Regions from separate parts of the Neobacillus sp. SRL179 genome, predicted to be linked through region 1. Evidence: riboswitches for the same ligand, from Rfam matches in the RefSeq annotation. Region 1 holds a riboswitch; the other holds the start of a gene.
What was found. Region 1 has a riboswitch for cobalamin ahead of AC4E8C_RS03745 (ribonucleoside-diphosphate reductase subunit alpha). Riboswitches for the same ligand answer to the same signal wherever they lie in the genome.
Positions count from the first base shown of each region.

Region 2: another riboswitch for cobalamin. It lies ahead of AC4E8C_RS10125 (DUF4430 domain-containing protein); the one in region 1 lies ahead of AC4E8C_RS03745 (ribonucleoside-diphosphate reductase subunit alpha).

Region 1 is NZ_OZ481792.1:768,364-771,790, reverse strand. Features, by position in the region: gene metE (5-methyltetrahydropteroyltriglutamate--homocysteine S-methyltransferase) at 1-948, opposite strand, end outside; cobalamin riboswitch at 1,125-1,305, opposite strand; cobalamin riboswitch at 1,465-1,644, shown strand; gene AC4E8C_RS03745 (ribonucleoside-diphosphate reductase subunit alpha) at 1,827-3,427, shown strand, end outside.
Region 2 is NZ_OZ481792.1:2,049,254-2,052,680, reverse strand. Features, by position in the region: gene AC4E8C_RS10125 (DUF4430 domain-containing protein) at 12-1,787, opposite strand; cobalamin riboswitch at 1,915-2,102, opposite strand; gene ribH (6,7-dimethyl-8-ribityllumazine synthase) at 2,228-2,698, opposite strand; partial or broken gene ribB (3,4-dihydroxy-2-butanone-4-phosphate synthase) at 2,748-3,350, opposite strand; gene ribE (riboflavin synthase) at 3,380-3,427, opposite strand, start outside.

The DNA of each region.
Region 1 (3,427 bases):
TGCACTGCTTAAGGATAATATCGTTTTGGTATCCATTGCTTTTTCAGCCAAATTTGCCCGCCAAATATCACGTCCATTCACAATACCAATCCCTAATACCTTATCTTTAGGGAAACCGTATTGACGGAGGGAGGACATATTCTGTTCTCTTCCATGGATAAAGTCAAGGCCTATCCCTGCAACGGGTAATTGTGATAACTCCTCATACGCTGACAATCCTTCAAAATAGGTTTGTAACATAATTTGAGCGGCAGGGACTTCTTCCGCAATTTGTTGGTAGATTTGTTGGACAAGTTGTATATCCTCTTTAGCAAGTGACAGGACTAATGCTGGTTCTTCCACTTGAATCCACTCTGCCCCTGCATCGACTAGCTGCTGGAATACTTGTGTATAAAGCGGTAGGAGCTTGAAAATAAACGATGCTTTGGTTCTAGCGTCATATCCTTTAGATAATTGGACAAACGTAAACGGACCAATCATGGTAGGCTTAGTCATAATACCTAATTCTTCTTTCGCTTCTGTATAATAATCTAAGAGGTAGTTTTGAGTTAATTGGAGTGTTTGGCCTTCGTACTCCGGAACGATATAGTGATAGTTGGTGTTAAACCATTTTGTCATCTCGCAGGCCACTACATCATTTGCCCCTCGTGCCATTGCGTAATACGTATTTAAGTCTACCTTTTCCCCTGCCCATTGATAACGAGCTGGAATGAGACCAAACATGGCGGAAAGGTCTAGCATCCGGTCATAAAATGTAAAATCACCTACCGTTAGTAAGTTTAAGCCTAATGACTGCTGACGCTTTAGTTGATTCAAGCGATTTGTACTCATCTCTAACATAAATTTATTCTCTGATTTTTCCCCCTCCCAAAAAGCTTCTACACAACGTTTCCATTCCCGATGATCACCAATGTATGGATAACCGATTACTGTACTAACTAAATTCATTTATAACTCCTCCTAATACATTTACATATTTTCCAAATACAAAAAGCCACTTCCACATAAGGGAAATGGCTTTACAATCAAGTTATAGAATAATAGCGAATTCAAACTGCATTCCTATTTCATAACTCGTCTGTCGTACAAATGATTGGTCACCACCTATTTCCACGTAGGTATTTGGTGTGTACTAGAGATTGGCAGGTCTCCTGGCTTATCATCCATGCTCCTCACACCTTCCCATCAATGACAGTGGTATCTTGTGATTTGCTCCGATTTACAGTTGCGGGACAGCGACGGAATTGCACCGTTCTTCCCTTTTAAGCCAAGCCGCAGCTTGGCACCAACTCTTACACGATATGTAATTTTCAACAACTATAACATATTAATCTTCTAGAGTACATAATTTTCTGAAAAGAGTTGGAACTTCATAGAAGGGGGTTGTCAAATTGAGATTTGTATATTATATTTTGTGGTATACAATATTTAGTGTTCGAATTTTACCAAAAACACTAAATATAGATATTAACCAATAATAATGGTGTCTTAATAGACTTAATAGGGAATCTGGTGAAAATCCAGAACTGTACCCGCAACTGTATGTGCTGACGAAATAAAAGAGATCCACTGTCTTTAGGACGGGAAGGGATTAGAGTAGGGAGAAGCACAAGTCAGGAGACCTGCCATTGTTATATAGTATGTTCTTCTTCGGGAGTTGGGAAGATATAACGAGGGTATCCTACTATGACAGTATCAATCTACTGTTTAATAGATTATTCTGCGTTATCAACCCATCTGCGATGATGGGTTTTTTGTTTATAAAAAAATAATTCCAATCCCGAAGCGTTGTAAGCTAATTTACTACATATAGAGGAGAAGAAATGATGGATATGAAACAACACACAGAAATGAATTCTGTTTTAGCAGCAATTAAAGCCGCTTCGGAAAAATATAACTTGGATACAAAAGATTTATTCGAAAAGGCAGCTAACCTAGAAGAGTCATCAGCGTATGAACAATCCCTTTTTTATGCATTAAATCAAATTTCAATGGCGGACCCTGACTGGACTTTTCTAGCGGCAAATCTATATTTACTTAACCTTTATCAGAATACTTCATATAACAGAGGGTATAAGCCGGAAAAAAAATATGGTGATTTTTATGCGCTAATTACGGAATTGACTAGTATGGGCATCTATTCTGAGGATTTGTTACAAAGTTACACAAAGGAAGAGATTGATATAGTAGGAGCAGAAATTGATCCAGAACGAGACCATTTGTTTAATTATATCGGGTTATTTTTATTAGCAGATAGGTATTTGGCAAAAGATTATGAAGGAAATCTTTACGAGCTGCCTCAAGAACGGTTTATGATCATTGCAATGACTTTAATGAAAAATGAACCAAAGGCTAGCAGATTGTGCTTGGTAAAAGAAGCCTACTGGGCACTAAGCAATTTGTATATGACGGTTGCAACGCCGACTTTGTCTAATGCTGGCAAAAGCTTCGGGCAGCTTTCTTCCTGTTTTATTGATACCATTGAAGACTCATTGGATGGGATCTATTTGAATAATTGGGATATTGCCAGACTGAGTAAAGACGGCGGCGGGATTGGGATTTATCTAGGAAAAGTACGTGCCTTAGGTTCAGATATTAAGAAATTTAAAGGCAATTCATCTGGTGTTGTTCCTTGGATTCGTCTTATTAATGATACGGCGGTGAGTGTAGATCAATTAGGCCAAAGACAAGGGGCTGTAGCAGTATATTTGGATGTATTTCATAAGGATATGATGAATGGCTTTTTAGATTTAAAAACCAATAATGGAGACGAAAGACGGAAGGCTCATGATATTTTTACGGGAGTTTCAATACCTGATTTGTTTATGAAAAAGTTACAAGAGGTGGATAAAAACGGCAGAAGTGTTGGAGAGTGGCATACCTTTTGTCCTCATCAAGTAAAACAAATCATGGGCTGGAAGGATAAACATGGATTACCGCTCGGTCTAGAAGATTTTTATGATGACGAGGATGAAAAGGCTTTTTCCGTAAAGTACGAAGAAGCGGTCAACCATCCTCTTCTCCCTCGTAAAACCTACCGGGCAATGGATATTATGGCAAGGATGATGATTTCTCAATTGGAAACAGGGACACCCTACATGTTTTATCGGGATGAGGTAAATCGTCAAAATCCAAACAAGCACACCAAAGTAAAAGGACGTACGTCCATTTATGGCAGTAATTTGTGTACAGAGATTACGCAAAATATGTCAGCGACAACGATTGTGAAAGAATATCAGGATGAAGATGGGAACATTGTTATTGTGCGTAAACCAGGTGAATTTGTTGTCTGTAATTTATCCTCCATTAATCTGCCAAAAGCAGTAAGAGGAAATGTACTGGAACGATTGATCCCGATTCAATTGAGAATGCTAGACAATGTAATTGATTTGAATACTATTTCCGTTGGACAAGCAGAGGTAACAAA
Region 2 (3,427 bases), 1.3 Mb from region 1:
CAATCCTGTTGTTAAGCCCTTTGCTTTCTTTGCTTGATGTACATGATACTACCTGCCATCATCAACAATAGTCCAATTGCAAGCAGGTTATACATATTGGTAGCTGTATTCGGCAGAGCATTACCGTTTGTTTTTAGATCCTGACTATCTGTATCAAGACCAGGCGTTTGACTCACAGGTGATGATTGATTCACAGGTGTTTGGACTACCGGTACGGTCTCGTCATTTGTTTCCGTTCCCGGTTGTTGTGCTGCCGGTGGTGTTGTCACAACGGGTGGATCGATTTCAACCGGTTGTTCTGCTAATGGGATTTGGAATAATGAACCTTTACCTTGTAAGAACAGTTGGTAAGCTGCCAAGCCCTGGATGCCTTGAGAGGTTGACATGGCATCACTCTGATCTCCACCTTTGTAATCAAAACCGCCATCCGTATTTTGGAACGATAAGAAAAATGGTACAAGCGCTTGATCATCTTTTACAAATGAAGAACTATTAGCATCTATTCCTAATGCCGATAAAGCGACAATCACTTGGGCGGCAGTAGAACTATTATCAATTATCGATGCTTGAAATTGTGACGATAAATAATTGACAGCTAGATTGATTTTATCTTTTACATCTGCTTGTCCCTTATATGGGGCAAGTGCTGTAAGAATCATCGCCGTTGTATCGATATCACTTGTTGAACCCTCATCCCAGGCCCATCCGCCATCTGAATTCTGCCGATCTGTTAAGTAACTCACAAGTTTCGGTCTTGTCCATAGAGCCGTATCTGGAACGGAAAAATTAGCACTATCCAATGTACTTAAGGCATATGAAACCCCAATTAACCCTTGTTTGGTGACATTTCCATTATAAATAGCCTGAATTAGATTAAAGCTTTCAACATTTTGCGGGTCTCCGCCTGCAGCAAGAATACCCAGGGCATACCGTTCAGTATCCGTGATTCTTGAGAATTTCCCTTGCTTTTCTTTAACTAGTGATTTAACAGTGGATAGATAATTGGCTGGGATGGGTTTTCCTACTTGTTTTAAGGAAATAACCGCCCACTCATCCACTTGCTCAGTGCTATAATATCCGCTTACACGATCAATGGCACTGTTCATAGTCTCTTGTGGAATAGGCTCCAAAGTAGGTGTCGTGTTTTCTCCCCATGAGTCATATTGAAAAGTAATTTTATCACCAGACTTTATCAAGTAACTGTTTGGGTCACTATTCACCGTCACGCCATTAACAGTAAATGCCGTGTAATTCAATTGTTGTGGACCTGCTGCTAATTTTAATAGCTGTAACGCAGTAGGTTGTCCGATAAAACCAATATTGGTTAAGGCCGGAGTCAAATCCTTATTATTAGGATCTACGATATTTAAGGACACGACATTTTCAGGCATATCGTACCAGCCGGCATAGGTAAATGTTAATTGGTCCCCTTTTTGGACTTTATAGAGGTCATAGTTTACTTGAGAGAATAATCCGTTCACATAAAAAGCCCAGTAATGCTCGGGTTTTATTTCAGAACCTTTAATACGATTGATGGAGGCACCATAATCTGTTGACGCCACATCTATATCATCATTAACTGCTTTTTTTAATACTTCCAATGCCGTTTCATTTGGATTAAAAGGTACTGGTGCTTGATAAATTTCTTTTCCAGTGTCATCCAGTACCGAAATGGTCACCGCATCTTCTGGAGCCGCTGCGTTAACTTGCAGTTGAAACCCATTAGCTGTCAGGCTAAATAAAAGAAGGAACACAAATAACAGATTGATTTTTCTTTTAAACATCATTTACTCTCTCCCTGATATGATATTTTTCCATAAAAAAATCCTCCCATAGGAGGAGGAGTGTTATGTACGTTAAGTTGGAAACGCAAAAAATACGCTTCTTGCTTAACACTCTCCTATCCGCGTAGGCTGTTGGTGTTAAAAACAGGCAGGTTTCCTGGCTCATGATCATAGCTCCCTATGTCTTCCCATCCTTCGACAGTGACAATTATAGGTTGCTCCCATTTACAGTGGCGGGACCGCGTTGGAATTTAACCAACTTCCCTATTAAGCTCAAAGTCTTGTAACAGACTTCAGCACCTGTTTTACCGAGTTATTTTTTTATGATACGTCTATTATATATATAAATTAATTTATTTGTATAGGATTTCATTCAATAACTTTTTATCAAAAAAAAATAGGCTTAGAAGGAAATCATTCTAATACCTATCTTTTGTTGAAAATTATTGTTCAATATTTCGGCATAAATTAGCCATTTCAATCGCTGCGGTCGCTGCATCCCAGCCCTTATTACCTGCCTTTGTTCCAGCACGCTCGATTGCTTGTTCAATGGATTCTGTTGTTAATAATCCAAAAGCAACAGGGATGCCACTGCTTAAGTTAATAGCTGCTACACCTTTTGCCACTTCGTTACAAACATAATCAAAGTGAGGAGTAGCGCCGCGAATGACGGTCCCAAGCGTAATAACAGCATCGTACTTTTTACTATTCGCCATTTTTTGAGCAATTAGCGGGATTTCGAACGCACCAGGCACCCAAGCGACATCAACGTCTGTATCATTAACACCATGTCTTTTAAGGGCATCTTGTGCACCACTCAATAATTTACTCGTAATAAACTCATTAAACCTTCCGACAACAATTCCTACTTTTAAACCTGAACCTACTAAATGCCCTTCAAATATTTGTCCCATTATAATACCTCCAAATTTTGTTAATATTTTACCTAACGTTTGATGAAGCTTCCTTTTTGTTTCTGTATTCAACTAAATCTTTGATCATTATCATTTTTACGTTAAACTTATCCGCAACTTCGCGAAGCTGGGGAACACGTGCCATAGTTCCGTCCTCATTCATGATTTCACAAATCACTCCTGCAGGTTTAGCATCACATAATTTAGCTAAATCTACAGCTGCTTCGGTATGTCCAATTCTCTGCAAAACTCCCCCGTTTTTGGCAATAAGCGGGAACATATGACCCGGTCGTTTAAAATCCTCGGGTTTTGCTTCTGGATCCAGCAAACTTAAAACAGTAGCTGAACGTTCGAAAGCGGAAATGCCTGTTTTTGCAAATTTATGGTCAATACTAACCGTAAAGGCGGTTCCATGGGGATCGGTGTTATTTTCCACCATCGGATGTAAGTTCAATTTTTGTGCCAATTCTTCTTCAATCGGTACACATATCAGTCCTCTTCCATGTGTCGCCATAAAATTAATAACAGCAGGTGTGGCCTTTTCGGCCAAGGCAATAAAGTCGCCTTCATTCTCACGATCCTCGTCATCACAAACAATGATAACTTTACCTGCTTTTAGATCTGATAAGGCTTCCTCAATACTATCGAACACAACCATCACTCCTTTTTAAAAAGCTGAATTTAATAAAAACCATTTTCCTCTAAAAACTTTTCTGTTATTCCAGACTT